Linked DNA regions of Alloalcanivorax dieselolei B5. The protein of the gene in region 2 interacts with the protein of the main gene of each other region in a pairwise test. Links are inferred from orthologs where the notes say so. Each region holds a gene or a part of one and is shown on either strand. Other genes may lie near its edges. The genes, in order: B5T_RS13030 and def.

Evidence for each region.
Region 1: the proteins of def (region 2) and B5T_RS13030 interact in binary tests that used the Escherichia coli proteins (3 or more experiments, as listed by UniProt). The link is inferred for Alloalcanivorax dieselolei B5 from one-to-one orthologs.

Annotation. Positions count from the first base shown.
Region 1 is NC_018691.1:2,929,772-2,937,738, forward strand. Bases 2,012-4,931 are described here. They hold B5T_RS13030 (aspartate-semialdehyde dehydrogenase), read right to left. Parts: upstream 4,019-4,931; coding sequence 3,005-4,018; downstream 2,012-3,004. Other genes in these bases: B5T_RS13025 (FimV/HubP family polar landmark protein), read right to left, coding at 2,012-2,476; asd (aspartate-semialdehyde dehydrogenase), read right to left, coding at 4,179-4,931. Outside these bases: more of B5T_RS13025, read right to left, coding at 1-2,011; more of asd, read right to left, coding at 4,932-5,291; leuB (3-isopropylmalate dehydrogenase), read right to left, coding at 5,348-6,424; leuD (3-isopropylmalate dehydratase small subunit), read right to left, coding at 6,451-7,104; leuC (3-isopropylmalate dehydratase large subunit), read right to left, coding at 7,111-7,967.
Region 2 is NC_018691.1:121,194-129,180, reverse strand. What follows is about bases 1,961-4,900. They hold def (peptide deformylase), read left to right. Parts: upstream 1,961-3,147; coding sequence 3,148-3,654; downstream 3,655-4,900. Other genes in these bases: rsmB (16S rRNA (cytosine(967)-C(5))-methyltransferase RsmB), read left to right, coding at 4,696-4,900; fmt (methionyl-tRNA formyltransferase), read left to right, coding at 3,738-4,703; B5T_RS00590 (LysM peptidoglycan-binding domain-containing protein), read right to left, coding at 1,961-2,997. Outside these bases: hemF (oxygen-dependent coproporphyrinogen oxidase), read right to left, coding at 1-97; B5T_RS00600 (L-threonylcarbamoyladenylate synthase), read right to left, coding at 135-683; DNA-processing protein DprA, read right to left, coding at 799-1,869; more of B5T_RS00590, read right to left, coding at 1,927-1,960; more of rsmB, read left to right, coding at 4,901-6,000; Trk system potassium transporter TrkA, read left to right, coding at 6,014-7,390; B5T_RS00565 (TrkH family potassium uptake protein), read left to right, coding at 7,508-7,987. UniProt on the Escherichia coli protein: Removes the formyl group from the N-terminal Met of newly synthesized proteins. Requires at least a dipeptide for an efficient rate of reaction. N-terminal L-methionine is a prerequisite for activity but the enzyme has broad specificity at other positions.

The DNA.
Region 1 (7,967 bases), 2.8 Mb from region 2 along the record:
TGTCATCCGCGCCGGAAGAAAAATCCAGATCATCCAGATCCAGGCCATCCGAACTCACCGGGGTATCGTCCCGGACCGTCAGCGTGGAATGGGTCAACGGCTCCTCGTCCAGGGCCAAGGCCTCTTCCGGGTCGTCGTCGATCAGCACCGGTTCGTCGTCATCGGCCTCGCTCGGCGGCGCCTTGTCATCGTCCAGACTGAACTCGAAGTCATCCAGATTGAGCGGGTCCTCTTCCCCTGCCCCGTGCTGATCGTGCTCCGACGGGGCCGGCGCGCTGAAATCACCGGCCAGATCCAGTTCCAGATCGTCCAGGGATAACGGGGCGGACTCGTCCGTGCCGGCCTGCCCGCCACCGCCCAGCCGTTCGATGGCTCGGTCCAGTTCCACCGCGGTGCCGGCGTACAGCGCCGCCTGCTGCCGGAACGCCGCCTGATCCCCCATCTCGTTGAGCACTTCCAGCAGCCGCACTTTCAAATCGTTACGGCCCGGCGCCTGATTGATTTCATTACGGAGGAAATCCGCCGCCTGCGGGTAGCGGCCATAGGCCACATAGACTTCCACCTCTTCCAGCGGATCCTGACTGGCGGCCGCGGCGGTACGGGATTCATCCTCTTCATCGACGTCGCCGGCGCCGGTCCGCGCCACCATCGGGTCCTGCCCGGACGGCCCTTGGTCTTCGTTGTCGCCGTCATCCGTCAGCGGCATCAATGGCGGCAAAGCGTCCTCCTCCGGGTCACCCTTGCCGCCCTGGCGGCGGCGCAATGCCAGCAGCAGAAGCAGCAACAGCGCCGCCACGGCGGCCCCCAGATACAGCAGATTGCGCATCACCCAGTCCAGCCAGCCGGAGGACGCCGGGGCGGCGGGCTCGGTTGCCGGCGGCAGCGGACGCACGGAAGCGGCACTGTCAGCGCCGCTTGCCGGTTGGGACAGAGGTTTCGGCGCGGCCTCGGCGGCGCCGTCGGGCCTCTCCATAGTAGAAGAGTCCATAGTAGAAGAGTCCATGGCGGCGGAGTCGGCCGGCGGCGAGGTGGCCGCCGCCGGGTCCTCTGTTTCCGCTGACGCCGGCTCTCCCGGGGCCCGTTGCTCAGGGGTTATCTCCGCGGGGGTTATCCGCGCAGGCGCGAGCAATGCCTCATCCACATTGCCATCGCCCTCGCCTTCCCGAAGCTGCCGCAAGGCCTCCTGAAGCGCCGCGATCTTCTCGTTTTGCAGACGCAGCATTTCGCCACTGGTGCCCAGTTGCTCGTCAAGCTCATCGATGCGGCTGCGCAGCTCATTGTTTTCCCGGCTCAGCCGGTCCAGATTCTCGTCACGGATAGCCAGTTCGTTCTGCAGCGCGGCGGTGGCCGCCTCGCCATCATCGCCAGTGCCATCACCGTCACGGGCGGCGGCGGTGGCATCCGGCGCCACCAGCGTGACCCGGCCACCATCGTCTTCCTGCTCCACTGGCGCGGCATCGCTTTGCTCGGTGGCATCCAGTTGCGCCGCCGCCAGCGTTTCCTCCGCATTGGTGCTAGCCGCCCGCCGCTGGCGCCATTCGCTGGTCTGATCGGCTACCCGCCGCATGGCTTCGCTGCTGGCGATCGCCGCCGCCTGACGTTCGCTGGGCAGCCGCAGCACCGCGCCTTCCCGCACCAGATTGATGTTGCCGTCGATGAAGGCTTCCGGGTTCATCTCCTGAATCGCCATCATCATCTGCTGGACGGAGACCCCGCCGCCGGGGCGGTGATCAGCGGCGATGCGCCACAGGGTATCGGACGAGCGCACCCGGTAGCGGTCATTGCTTTCGTTCAGAGTGCCACGCCCCGGTGTCGCGCCGCTGGCGGTGCCGCCCTGGTCCGAGTCCGCTTCCGCTTGCTCCGGTTCCGGCTTCGGTTCCGCGGATTCGGCCACCGGCTCGGCGGCGGTTTCCGTCTCGTCTCCTGGTTCTCCTTCCGTCTCCTGGTCACTGACGGCGGGCGCCAGGGCTTCGGGCTCCGGCGCGGGCGGTGCCGGTTCCGTCTTCGGCTCCGCTTGCGGCAGAACCGGCACCGGCGCCGGTTGAACCTGGGCGGCACTGACCGCCTCACCACCGGCATCGTAGCTGGGCGGATCCAGCAATACGGTGTATTCGCGCACCAGACGGCCGGTGGGCCAGAGGATTTCCACCAGGAAGTTGAGATAGGGCTCACGCACCGGCTGGCGGGAACGGATGTGCAGCACCCCGTCGCCCTCGCCGGTGAAGGTCACCTCGAAAGTCAAATCATTGAGGAAATAGCCGCGCTCCACCCCGGCGGTGTCGAATTCCGCTTGCGGGGCCAGATTGACCACGATTTCCTCTGTCGACAGCCGTCCGGTTTCATGCAGGACGACGTCCATCTCCAGCGGCTGGTTCAGATAGGAGTTAAGCTCGTATTCCCCCACCCCCAGAGCAGCCGCAAGCCCCGGCGTCATCGCCGCCAGCGCGACAAACCCTATGCCAAATTTTCGGAGCATGTGGTTGAACCCCAGTTACTTATTCTGTATTCCCCGCCCTCTGAGCCGGCAGGCACGCTGCGGATTTCTTTCCGCGAGTCTCGGAATAAGGTCTGGAACAATCCAGAGAAAACAAACCTTATTCTGAGACGCTCTGGTCAGAAAGTCCGCATTCGATTGTGCCCGACGACGGGGTATAAACCTAGAAACTGCGTCACATATTGCTAGTAAGTGCGCATTTTTCATGGTTTTTTCGGAAAAATGCGCGCCCAACCGTGAATTGAAACGCCCCCATCCCGAGCCGTCAGGGCGGCCCGAGAGCTACGACTTTATTCTGGTGGGATGGGGGTTGTCGAGGGGGTAAGCACTTCCTTTGCCCGCGAATTGCCTCTGGCCCGCATACACGTCGCTACAAGGCCTTTGTAGGAGCCAGCCCTGCTGGCGAATCTTTTGCCGGGCCCTCATTCGCCAGCAGGGCTGGCTCCTACAGGGGCTGAGTGGTCTGGTCCGTGGGAAGCCGCCTTGGCAGCGAATGGTGTGCATGCGGGCTCACGCTCCGGCGAGCAGTTGCTCCACCAGCAGGACGGCATTGCGGGCGGCGCCGGCCTTGATGTTATCGGCCACGGTCCAGAAGCTCAGTTCGCCCTGCCCGTCCACGTCTTCCCGGGCGCGGGCCAGCCGCACCAGCGGCTCTTCCTTCACCTGCCGCACCGGGGAGGCACCATCGCCCTCACCGCCGTCATCCTGGGCCAGACCCGGCGCCTCGTCCCAGCAGGCCTGTGCCTGAGCCAAGCCGATGGGCAAGCTGCCACGCACCACCACCACCTGAGAAAGGCCGTGGAACACCGGCACCTGCACACAGCTGACATCCACGGCCAGGTCCGGGCGTCCGAGCACCCGCCGGGCTTCCAGCATCAGTTTCAATTCCTCGCTGGTATAGCCGTTGTCCTGCGGACGCCCGACGGTAGGCAGCAGATTGAAGGCGTATTGCGGTTCCGCGCCTTCGCTGGCCTCCATGCCATTGAGCAAACGCGCGCTCTGGCGGGCCAGACGCTCCACGCCATTGCGCCCCGAGGAGGAGGCGGCTTGCAACTGGGTCACCGTGACCCGCTGCAATTCGGAGATCGCCATCAGCGGCTTCAACGCCAACATCAGTTGCACGGTGGCGGCGTCGGCGGCGGCGGCCAGGTTACGCTCGCGGGCGGCGGGAATCTGTTCGTCGTTGACCCCGGCCACCAGCAACGGCACGTCCGGCTCGTAGCGAAACGCCGGCGACAGGTCCAGGACCATGGCTCCGGCATCCACCGCGCGCGGCGCCCATTCCTGGGACACCGCGGCGCCGGCGGCGAACACCACCAGCGCCACGCGGGAGAAGTCGAAGCCATCCAGCCGCTGCACCGTCAGCGAACGGCCGCCCACCCGCAACGACTTGCCTTCGCTCTCTTCGGAGGCCAGCAGGAACAGCTCTCCGTAAGGCACCTTGTGCTGCGCCAGTTGCTCCAGCAGGGCATCGCCCACCAGGCCGGTGGCACCAACCACCGCCAATCCGGGTTCCATCGACATTGCATTTTCCTCCAGGACGACTGCCGTCCCATGGTTGGGAACAGCGCTTACACGCAACACGCCGGCACGCCAACACGCCAAACCCGGCTCATGAGGGTCGTGCAACGCCCCCCGGGTTTTAGCGTGCCAGCGTGCCGGCGTGCAAGCGTGCCAGCGATATTTATCTTTCCAGCAGAATCCGCAGCATGCGGCGCAGCGGCTCGGCGGCGCCCCACAGCAACTGATCACCGACGGTGAAGGCGTTGAGGTATTCGCCGCCCATGTTCAGCTTGCGCAGGCGCCCCACCGGAACGGTCAAGGTGCCGGTTACCGCCGTCGGCGTCAGATCACGCAGCGTCGCCTCTTTCTCGTTGGGCACCACTTTCACCCAATCGTTGGCTTCGCTGAGCAGCGCATGGACTTCGTCCAGCGGCACATCCCTGGTCAGTTTGACGGTCAGCGCCTGGGCGTGGCAGCGCATGGCACCGATGCGCACACAGGTGCCGTCCAGCGGGATCGGTTGGTCGCCGCGCCCGAGGATCTTGTTGGTCTCGGCCTGGGCTTTCCATTCTTCCTTGCTCTGGCCGTTTTCCATTTCCTTGTCGATCCACGGCAGCAACGAGCCGGCCAGCGGCGCGCCGAAATGCTGTTGCGGCAGATCGCTGGAACGCATGGTGTCCGCCACCTGACGATCAATGTCGAGAATGGCACTGGCCGGGTCCGCCAGTTTGTCCGCCACGGCACCGTGGATGGTGCCCATCTGCGCGATCAGCTCGCGCATGTTCTGGGCGCCGGCGCCGGAGGCCGCCTGGTAGGTCTGGGCGCTGGCCCACTCCACCAGACCGGCGTTGAACAAACCGCCCAGGGCCATCAGCATCAGGCTCACGGTGCAGTTGCCGCCGACGTAATCCTTGACGCCGTTGTCCAGCGCCTGGTCGATCACCTTGCGGTTCACCGGGTCCAGCACGATGACGCTGTTGTCCTGCATGCGCAGCGCGGAGGCGGCGTCGATCCAGTAACCCTGCCAGCCGGCTTCGCGCAGTTTGGGATACACCTCATTGGTGTAGTCGCCGCCCTGGCAGGTGACGATGACGTCCAGTTTTTTCAGCTCATCGACGCTTTTGGCGTCGCCCAGCGCCGGAATTTCCTTGCCCACATCCGGGCCGGCCTGGCCCACCTGGGAGGTGGAGAAGAACACCGGTTCGATGTCCTGGAAATCGTTTTCCTCACGCATGCGGTCCATCAATACGGAACCGACCATGCCACGCCAGCCGATAAAACCGACTTTCTTCATTGAGACTTGTCTCCCGAAGGGGTTGCCCCTTCTTAATCTATGGGTTCAGGCGCCGATCAACCGCGAGCCAGTGCTTCGGCCACGGCGGCGCCCATTTCCTCGGTGCTCACTTTGCGCGTGCCCTCGGTGTAAATATCCGCGGTACGCAGCCCCTGGTCGAGAACCTGCTCCACCGCGGCCTGGATCGCATCCGCCACGTCGCCGCGCTCCAGACTGTAGCGCATCAGCATGGCCAGCGACATGATGGTGGCCAGCGGGTTGGCGATGCCCTGGCCGGCGATATCCGGCGCCGAGCCGTGGCAGGGTTCGTACAGGCCCTTGCGGTTTTCGTCCAGGGACGCGGAGGGCAGCATGCCGATGGAGCCGGTGAGCATGGCGGCTTCATCGGAGAGGATGTCACCGAACAGGTTGCCGGTGACGATCACGTCGAACTGTTTCGGCGCGCGCACCAGTTGCATGGCGGCGTTGTCCACGTACATATGGGAAAGTTCGATATTCGGGTAGTCCTTGGCGGCGTCGGTGACCACCTCTTTCCACAGCTCGGTGACTTCCAGCACATTGGCCTTGTCCACCGAGCAGACCTTGTTGTTGCGCTGGCCGGCCAGTTCGAACGCCACCTTGGCGATACGGCGCATTTCCGATTCGGAATAAACGTCGGTGTTGAAGCCGACCCGCTCGCCGTTCTCCTCACGGATACCGCGCGGCTGGCCGAAATAGATGCCGCCGGTCAGTTCACGGACGATGAGAATATCCAGGCCCGACACCACTTCCGGTTTCAGCGAGGAGGCGTCCGCCAGTTGCGGGAACAGAATCGCCGGGCGCAGATTGGCGAACAGGCCCAGCGAGGAGCGCAGCCGCAGCAGGCCACGCTCGGGGCGCTTGTCCCGTTCGATGGTGTCCCACTTGGGACCGCCGATGGAACCGAACAGAATGGCGTCGGCGGCGCGTGCCTTGTCCAGCGTGGACTGCGGCAGCGGATCGCCGTGCAAATCGTAGGCGGCGCCGCCCACCGGCGCCTCGTCCAGGCTGATGTCGAGGCCGAAACGCTGCTCGGCGGCACGCAGTACGCGCACCGCTTCCTGGACGATTTCCGGGCCGATGCCGTCACCCGGCAGAATCAGAATGTGGCTCATGGTTCGCTTCCGTGGTGTTGTCCTGATCAGTGGTTCGCGTGCTCGGCGAACACCCAGGGCTCGCGGGCCCGGCGGCGTTCCTCGTAGGCACGAATGGTGTCCGCTTCCTGCAGGGTCAGGCCGATCTCGTCGAGGCCGTTGAGCAGGCAGTGTTTGCGGAACTCATCGATGTCGAAATCGTAGGCCTTGCCGTCCGGCGTGCGCACCTGCTGGGCTTCCAGGTCCACGGTCAGACGCAGTCCGGGATTGGCCGCCTCGGCCTGAAACAGTTCTTCCATCTGCGCCTCGGAGAGCACGATGGGCAACAGGCCGTTCTTGAAACAGTTGTTGTAGAAGATATCGGCGAAGCTCGGCGCGATCACCGCGCGAAAACCGAAATCCATCAACGCCCAGGGCGCGTGCTCACGGCTGGAGCCGCAACCGAAGTTGCGGCGGGCCAGCAGCACCGTGGCACCCTGATAAACCGGCTGATTCAAGACGAAATCCGGGTTCTTCGGCCGCGCGTCATTGTCCTGGCCCGGGTAGCCCTCGTCCAGATAACGCCACTCATCGAACAGGTTCGGCCCGAAGCCGGTGCGCTTGATCGATTTGAGAAACTGCTTCGGAATGATCTGGTCGGTGTCCACGTTGGCGCGATCCAACGGCGCCACCAACCCTTCATGCTTGACGAATTTTTCCATGATCGCTTACCCCAATTCCCGCACGTCGACGAAATGACCGGCCACCGCGGCGGCGGCGGCCATGGCCGGGCTCACCAGATGGGTGCGGCCGCCGTTGCCCTGCCGGCCCTCGAAGTTCCGGTTGGAGGTGGAGGCGCAGTGCTCACCGGGTTGCAGACGGTCCGGATTCATCGCCAGACACATGGAGCAACCGGGCTCGCGCCACTCGAAGCCGGCTTCGATGAAGACCTTGTCGAGGCCTTCCTGTTCCGCCTGCTTCTTCACCAGACCGGAGCCCGGCACCACCAGTACCTGCTTCACCGAATCCGCTTTCTTGCGTCCCCTGGCCACATCGGCGGCGGCGCGCAAATCCTCGATCCGCGAGTTGGTACAGGAGCCGATGAACACCCGGTCCACGGGAATGTCACCGACCTTGATGCCCGGCTTGAGGCCCATGTACTCGTAGGCGCGCAACATACCGGAGCGTTTCACTTCGTCGTTTTCCGCCTGCGGATCCGGCAGGCTGGCATCCACCGCCACCACCATTTCCGGGCTGGTGCCCCAGGAGACCTGCGGGCGAATGTCGGCGGCGTCGATCTCCACCACGGTATCGAATTCGGCGTCGTCATCGGACACCAGGGTGCGCCAGTAGGCTTCCGCCTGTGCCCATTGTTCACCGGTCGGCGCCATCGGACGGCCCTTGACGTAATCGACGGTGGTGTCGTCCACCGCCACCATGCCGGCACGGGCGCCGGCCTCGATGGCCATGTTGCAGACCGTCATGCGGCCTTCCAGGCTCAGCGAGCGGATGGCGCTGCCGGCGAATTCGATGGCGTGGCCGTTGCCGCCGGCGGTGCCGATCACGCCGATGATGTGCAGCACCA
Region 2 (7,987 bases):
AGCGGGCTCCGCCGTCCTCATCCTCAAGCTCCCGGCAAATGCGGTCCTGCAGCTCAAGCAGATAGTGCTTTACCGCTTGCGGCGCCACATCGGTCATCGGCATTACTCCGTGGTTATCCCGGCGGTCGCGGAGGTCAGGCCCGCACTACCCGCCCGGTTTCCAGATCGATAATGGTGGAAGGGCGAGCCCTGGGGTCGCAGTCACCGGTGACGATGAAATCCAGCTCCGCCCCCATTGCCCGGGCGACCTGAAAGCGATTGCGGGCAGGGGGCTGGCCGGCGCGGTTGGCGCTGGTGGAAATGATCGGCGTGCCCACGGCCCGGGCCAGAGCCCGTACCAGCGGGTGCGGACTGACCCGCACCGCCACCTTGGCGTGTTCGCCGCGAACCCACTCCGGGACCGCCGGGGTGGCCGGCAGCAAGTACGTCACCGGTGCCGGCCAGATATCAGCCAGCTGCTGGCGCTGGGCTTCGCTCAGAGCGACCAGCCCGTCCAACTGGGACAGATCCGCGGCCACCATGATCAATCCTTTACGCCAGGGGCGGGATTTGATCGCCAGCAGTTTGTTCACCGCCTCACGATTGAACGGGTCGCAACCGAGGCCGTAAACGGTTTCCGTGGGGTAAGCAATTACGCCGCCCGCGTGAATGATGCGGGCCGCTGTGTCCAAGTGCAGATTCATTTAAAAAGCGCGTCGGGACGAATGGGGAGAGCCTCTCCGGTCGGCAAGTAGGATACCCGTTGTAGCGGCCATCCCGCCAGCACCGGACGGATTGCTGCCCGACAGCCTTGGCGGGTCAACCCGGCGGACGGCTCATATAGCCGCCACCGACCCGTTCGATGTACCCCTCCCGCTCCAGCTCCAGCAAGGTCGCGGTCAGCTCCGGCGGCGCCAGCCCGGAGCGCTCGCAAAGTTGGTCCAGGGTATTCACGCCGCCGATGAAATACCGCAGCAACGGCGGCGGCGTTTCAACAAGCGAAGGGCTGTGCGCCACGGTGCGATGAAAGTCCTCGAACGCCGCCAGCACATCGTCGGTACATTCCAGCCAGTTGGCCCCTTCCCGCAGCAATTTATGGCAGCCTTTGCTGAGCGGGTTATGAATGGAACCGGGAATGGCGAACACTTCCCGCCCCTGCTCGGCGGCACAGCGGGCGGTGATCAGGGAGCCACTGCGCAGCGCCGCCTCCACCACCACGACACCCAGGCTCAGGCCGCTGATGAGGCGGTTGCGTTGTGGGAAGGAGCGCCGGGAAGGCGGGCGCCCCGGGGCGAACTCACTGACCAGGGCGCCGCCGGCGGCGACGATCTCCCCGGCCAGCCGGCGATGGCGTGGCGGGTAGAGCTCGCCGGGACCGTGCCCCAGCACCGCCAGGGTGATCCCGGGGGCGGCCAAGGCGCCACGGTGGGCGGCGCCGTCCACGCCCAGGGCCAGCCCGCTGGTGACGGCGAATCCCGCCGCGGCCAGACAGCGGCTGAAACGATAGGCGTTGGCCTCCCCTTCGGCGGAGGCGCCACGGGCCCCGACCATGGCGATTTGAGGCCGCGCCAGCGCGGACACCTCGCCCAGTACCGCCAGCACCCCCGGCGCGTCCGGCAGATCCGCCAGCAGCGGCGGATAATCCTCGTCCCCCAGGGCCAGCCAGCGCCAGCCCTGAGCGGCCAGCGGTCGCCACTGCGGCTCGAGGGATTCCGGGGCCGTCAGCCAGCGCCGGCGTTCGCTCGGATTCGGCAAGCGCCCGGGCAGGGCCTCGGCATACCGGGTCAGAGGGGTTTCGTCGATGGGCCGGCGACGCAGGGCCTCGCCGAGCTGCATGGAAGCGGGGTCGAACGCCTTGGCCAACGCCAGGCGCGCAAGCTGGTCTCGCATAAAAAACGCACCTCCCTGTGCGCGTTATGGACTCTGTTGATCGGCCTGACGCCGCGGCTAGTAGCTGCCCTCCGGGCTTTCCACCACGTCGTTCATGTAAACCGGGCGTTGGGACTCCATGATCAGCCCGTAGCTGACTTTCTCGAACACCCGGAACAACACCAGGGAACCGGCGCGGGTGCGGGGCAGGCGCACCATCTCGTCCTGCTGCCGGTCCCGGACCTGCTCGCCCTGCTGGAAGATATCCAGCACATGGCCTTCCTCCATGCCTTCCCGGGCACCGCGATTGATCACCACCACGTCGTTGCGGGCGACGCTGCTGATCCGGTCGAAGAAGCGGATGATACGGCCTTCCACTTTTTCATCCGGCGCGTGCGGATACAGCAAGGCGCGCACGCGTTGATCCGGTTGCGGGAACAGCCGATCATCCACCCGCAGATCCTCGGAAGAGCGCAACACCTGCAGGGTGGCCATGTCTTCCTCGATACGCTCCACCGAGGCCAGACCCACCTGACGGGCCTCGTAGCCCAGCACTTCATCGGTGACCGGATCCACGTATTCCTCGCCCACGCGATACAGCCCATAGCGCTGTTCGGCGTTTGCCCAGCGCTGTTCCGGGTCACGGGCGTGGACGGTGTCGCCGCCGCCAAAGATGACGCGGCGATCCTGCCCGCCGAGCACATAGGGCGCGGCGGCAATGTCCGCGCGCTCCAATACCAGGGCCTGCTTGAGATAGCTCTGGATGGCGTTCATCGGAATCGCGGGAATGGCGTCCTCACGGCTCATTTCCCGTACCCTTGGCGACAGCTTCACGGTGCCGTCGGGCAACCGGCTCTGCTCACCGCTGGCGCGATCCAGTTCCAGCCGCGGTTCGCCGTCCACCCAGGACAGACGAATGGCGTCACCGGGGAAAATCAGATGCGGGTTCTTGATGGCGGGATTGACGTGCCAGATCTCGGGCCATTGCCAGGGATGTTCCAGGAAACGCCCGCTGATGTCCCAGAGAGTATCGTCTTTTTTGACGTAGTAGACGTCCGGGTGATTATCGCGCAGGGTTACGGCGGAAACGCCGGCGGCCACCACCAGCATCGCGCACGCCGCCGCCAGGCGCCGGAGCGTTTTGATCATCAGTGGTTTCCTTTTATGATTATGAGCACCCACGTTGTGGATGCATCCCCCAAATCGGCGTGAGCCGATTCTCGATACTAGCAACGTGATCATAGAGTTAGCAACCAAATCTAAAGTAGTCTGGCAATAGCAGACTAGCCGGGACCCCAAATGGCCAAACTGGAAATACTTGAATTCCCCGACCCCCGACTCCGCACCGTAGCAAAACCGGTGGAACAGGTGGATGACGCGCTTCGCAAACTGATCGACGATATGATCGAAACCATGTATGAAGCGTCCGGCATCGGCCTGGCGGCCACCCAGGTGAACGTGCATCAGCGTTTGCTGGTGATCGATGTCTCCGAGGAGCGGGATCAACCGCTGGTGTTCATCAACCCGGAGATCACCCCGCTCACCGGGGATCTTGCCCCCTATGAGGAGGGCTGCCTGTCGGTGCCCGGTTTCTACGAGCAGGTGGAGCGGCCGGCGCGGGTGATGATCAAGGCCCTGGACCGGGACGGAAATCCGTTTGAGATGGAGGCCGATGGCCTGCTCGCCACTTGCATCCAGCATGAGATCGATCATCTGGACGGCAAGCTGTTCGTGGATTACGTATCACGGCTCAAGCGTGACCGCATCAAGAAGAAACTGCAGAAGATCCACCGCCAGCAAGCCTGAGCGCCTGACAGCGCGCGCAGACTCTGACATCCATTCCCCCGGGGCGGCAGCACCGCCCCGTTTCCTGGAGACGGATCACCATCGTGGCCCATTCCGAACAGTCTTCTCCCTTACGGCTGGCCTTCGCCGGCACGCCGGACTTCGCCGCGAGCTGCCTGCAGGCGCTGCTGGACAGCCCTCACGACGTTGTCGCCGTGCTGACGCAGCCGGACCGTGGCGCCGGTCGCGGCAAGAAGGTCAAGCCGGGGCCGGTCAAAGCACTGGCGGAAAGCGCCGGCATCCCGGTTCTGCAACCCACCACCCTTAAGGACGAAGCGATCCAGACCCAACTTCGCGATCTCGGGCTGGATGCGCTGATCGTGGTCGCCTACGGCCTGATCATCCCCCAGGCGGTGCTGGATATCCCCCGGCTCGCCTGCGTCAACGTGCACGCTTCACTGCTGCCGCGCTGGCGTGGCGCGGCGCCGATCCAGCGCGCCATCATGGCCGGTGACCGGCAAAGCGGCACCACCATCATGCGCATGGACGCCGGCCTCGATACTGGCCCCATGCTGCTCGCCGAAGCGCTGGACATCGGCGACCATGAAACTGGCGGAGAACTGCACGACCGGCTGGCCGGGCAAGGCGCGCGCCTGCTGGTCACGGTGCTGGAGGATCTGCCCGGCCATTTACAGCGGGCCCAGCCGCAACCGGACGACGGCGTCACCTACGCCCACAAGCTGAGCAAGGAAGAAGCCCGCCTGGACTTCCGCCTGCCGGCGCGGGCCCTGAGCTGTCGCATTCGCGCGTTCAATCCCTGGCCGGTGTGCTGGTTTGATCTGGATGGCAAGGCGGTGCGGGTATGGGAAGCCCAGGAGTGCGACGCCGACACCACCCTGCAGGAGCCGGGCGACATCATCACCGCCGATGCCGACGGCGTGGTGGTGGCCTGCGGCGACATCGCGTTGCGGCTGCAACGAATCCAGTTGCCGGGCAAGAAGCCGATGAGCGTGGCCGAGATACTGCGCGGCCACCCGGATCTGTTCGCGCGGGGCGACCATCTTGGCTGAGGCCGCCCCCAACCCCCGTCTGGCGGCGGTACGCGCCCTCAATCGTGTGCTGCCCGGCAGCGGCGACGGCGCCAGTCTGCGCGAGGTGCTGCGCGCCCAGGCCCTGGATGGCGCCGCCGGCGGCCTGATGCGCGACCTCTGCTTTGGTGTCTGCCGCTACCTGCGCCCACTCAATCACTGGCTCAATCAACAGCTGAGCAAACCACTCAAACCCAGTGCCCAGCCGGTGCGGCTGGCGCTACTGTGCGGCCTTTACGAACTGTGGTTCAGCGACCGCGCCGATCATGCGGTGGTCAATGCCTATCCGGACCTGTGCCGCAAATTGAAAGCGGGCTGGGCCAGTGGCCTGGCCAACGCGGTGTTGCGCAAGGCCAGCCGTATTGACGCCGCCACCGCCTTCGCCGACTACCCCGACGCGGTGCGCTGGTCGCTGCCGGACTGGCTCTGGCAGCAGTGGCAAAGCGACTGGCCGGATCAGGCCGCCGCCATGGCCGAGGCCAGCCTGACGCCACCGCCGCTGACCCTGCGGGTGAATCAGCGGCACCACCACCGCGACCATTGGCTGACACAATTCGGTGACGAAGCCCGTGCCGGTGCTCTCTCTCCGTGGGCGCTGTATCTGTCGCCACCCCGCCCGGTCACCGCCCTGCCCGGTTTCGCCGAGGGCGAACTGACGGTGCAGGACGAAGCGGCGCAACTGCCGGTGACCTTGATGGCGATGCCGGACGGCGCGCGCGTGCTCGACGCCTGCGCCGCGCCCGGCGGCAAGACCGGTCAGCTGGCCGAAGCCTTTCCCGGCGCACGGCTGGTGGCACTGGACGTGTCCGAATCGCGTCTGCGTCAGGTGCGCGAGGCGCTCAAGCGCCTCGACGCCGAGGCCACCGTGCTCCAGGGTGACGCCGCCGACCCGCAAAGCTGGTGGGACGGTGAGCCGTTTGACGCCATTCTGCTGGATGCCCCCTGCTCAGCCACCGGCATCCTGCGCCGCCAGCCGGATGTGAAATGGCATCGCCGCCGCCAGGACCTGCCGGCCCTGGTGGATTTACAAGCGCGCATGCTGGATGCACTATGGCCGCTGCTGCGCCCCGGGGGTACGCTGGTGTACGCCACCTGCTCGGTGCTGCGCGCCGAAAACGATCAGCAAATCAGTGCGTTCCTCGAGCGCACCGAAGACGCCACCGAGGACACGCCGGGCATTGGCGCCGCGTCACCGGCGGCGCGGGGCTGGCAATTGCTGCCGCGGGATCAGGGGCCGGACGGTTTTTATCTGGCCCGCCTGCGCAAAACCATGGGGTGATCGGACCACGATCATGAAGATCATTATTCTGGGTGCCGGCCAGGTGGGCGGCACGTTGGCGGAGAACCTCGCCGGCGAACGCAACGATATCATCGTCATTGATACAGATGGCGAGCGCCTGCGGGAACTGGGGGACCGTCTCGACATCGGCACGGTGCAGGGCATGGGCTGCTATCCCAGCGTGCTCAAGGACGCCGGCGCCGAGGACGCCGACATGCTGATCGCGGTGACCAACTCCGACGAGGTCAACATGGTCGCCTGCCAGGTAGCCTACAGCCTGTTCCGCACCCCCACCAAGATCGCCCGCATCCGCACCGCCCATTACACCAGCCGCGCCGACAAGCTGTTTAACGAGAGCGCCATTCCCATCGACGTGATCATCAGTCCCGAGCAGGTGGTCACCGACTATATCAAGCGTCTGATCGAACATCCCGGCGCTCTGCAGGTGGTGAATTTCGCCGGCGGCCGGGTGCAGCTGGTGGCCGTGCGCGCCTATTACGGCGGCCCGCTGGTGGGCAACGAGCTGCGCGAACTGCGCAAGCACATGCCCAATGTGGATACCCGGGTGGCGGCGATTTTCCGCCGTAACCGGCCGATCATTCCGGAAGGCAACACGGTCATTGAGGCGGACGACGAAGTGTTCTTCATCGCCGCCAAGAACGACATCCGCGCGGTAATGAGCGAGCTGCGCCGGCTGGAGCACAACTACAAGCGCGTTCTCATCGCCGGCGGCGGCAACATCGGTTATCGCCTGGCGAAAAGCATCCAGCACCGCTACAACGTCAAGGTCATCGAGCGCTCACCGCAACGGGCCGACTGGCTCGGCGAAAAACTGGAGCACACCGTGGTGCTGCAGGGCCTCTCCACGGATCGCGACGAATTGCTCAAGGCCAACATTGAGAACACCGATGTGTTCTGCGCTCTGACCAACGACGACGAGGCCAACATCATGGCCTCGCTGCTGGCCAAACGCCTGGGCGCGCGCAAGGTGATGACACTGATCGCCAACCCCGCCTACGTGGACCTGGTTCAGGGCCATGACATCGACATTGCCATTTCACCGCAACAGTCCACCATCGGCAGCCTGCTCACCCATGTGCGCCGTGGTGACGTGGTCAATGTCTATTCGCTGCGCCGCGGCGCCGCCGAGGCCATCGAGGCGATTGCCCACGGCGACGCCAAATCCTCCAAGGTGGTGGGCCGCGCCATCGAGGACATCGACTTGCCGGAAGGCACCACCATTGGCGCCGTGGTACGCGGTGAACGGGTACTGATCGCCCATGACGATGTGGTGATCGAACCGAACGATCACGTGATCCTGTTCCTGATCGACCGGCGCCGTATTCGCGACGTGGAAAAACTGTTCCAGGTCGGGTTCACGTTCTTCTAGGAAACGCATGCACGCTGACACGCCAACACGCTTGCACGCTCGCAAGTGCCACTTTCCAGCCCACGTTTTTTTGCGTGTTGCGTGTTGCGTGCTGGCGTGTCAGCGAAGGAAGAAAGCATGCATTTCGCGCTGATCTCCAAAGTGCTCGGCCTGCTGCTGGTGGTGTTCAGCTTCACCATGATGCCGCCGGTGGCGGTGTCCTACTTCTATCAGGACGGCAGTGAAGGGCCGTTCCTGGCGTCCTTCGTGATCTCGTTGCTGCTCGGGCTGGTGCTGTGGCTGCCGTTCTTCCGTCACCGCGCCGAACTGCAGACCCGCGACGGCTTCCTGGTGGTGACGCTGTTCTGGTCGGTACTGGGCGTGATTGGCGGCCTGCCGTTTTTGATTTCCGCCGACACTCCGGTGGGGTTCACCGACGCGGTGTTTGAATCCGTGTCCGGGCTGACCACCACCGGCGCCTCGGTGCTTTCCGGCCTGGATACCTTGCCCAAATCCATTCTTTATTACCGCCAGCAACTGCAGTGGTTTGGCGGCATGGGCGTTATCGTGCTGGCGGTGGCGATCCTGCCGATGCTGGGCATCGGGGGTATGCAGTTG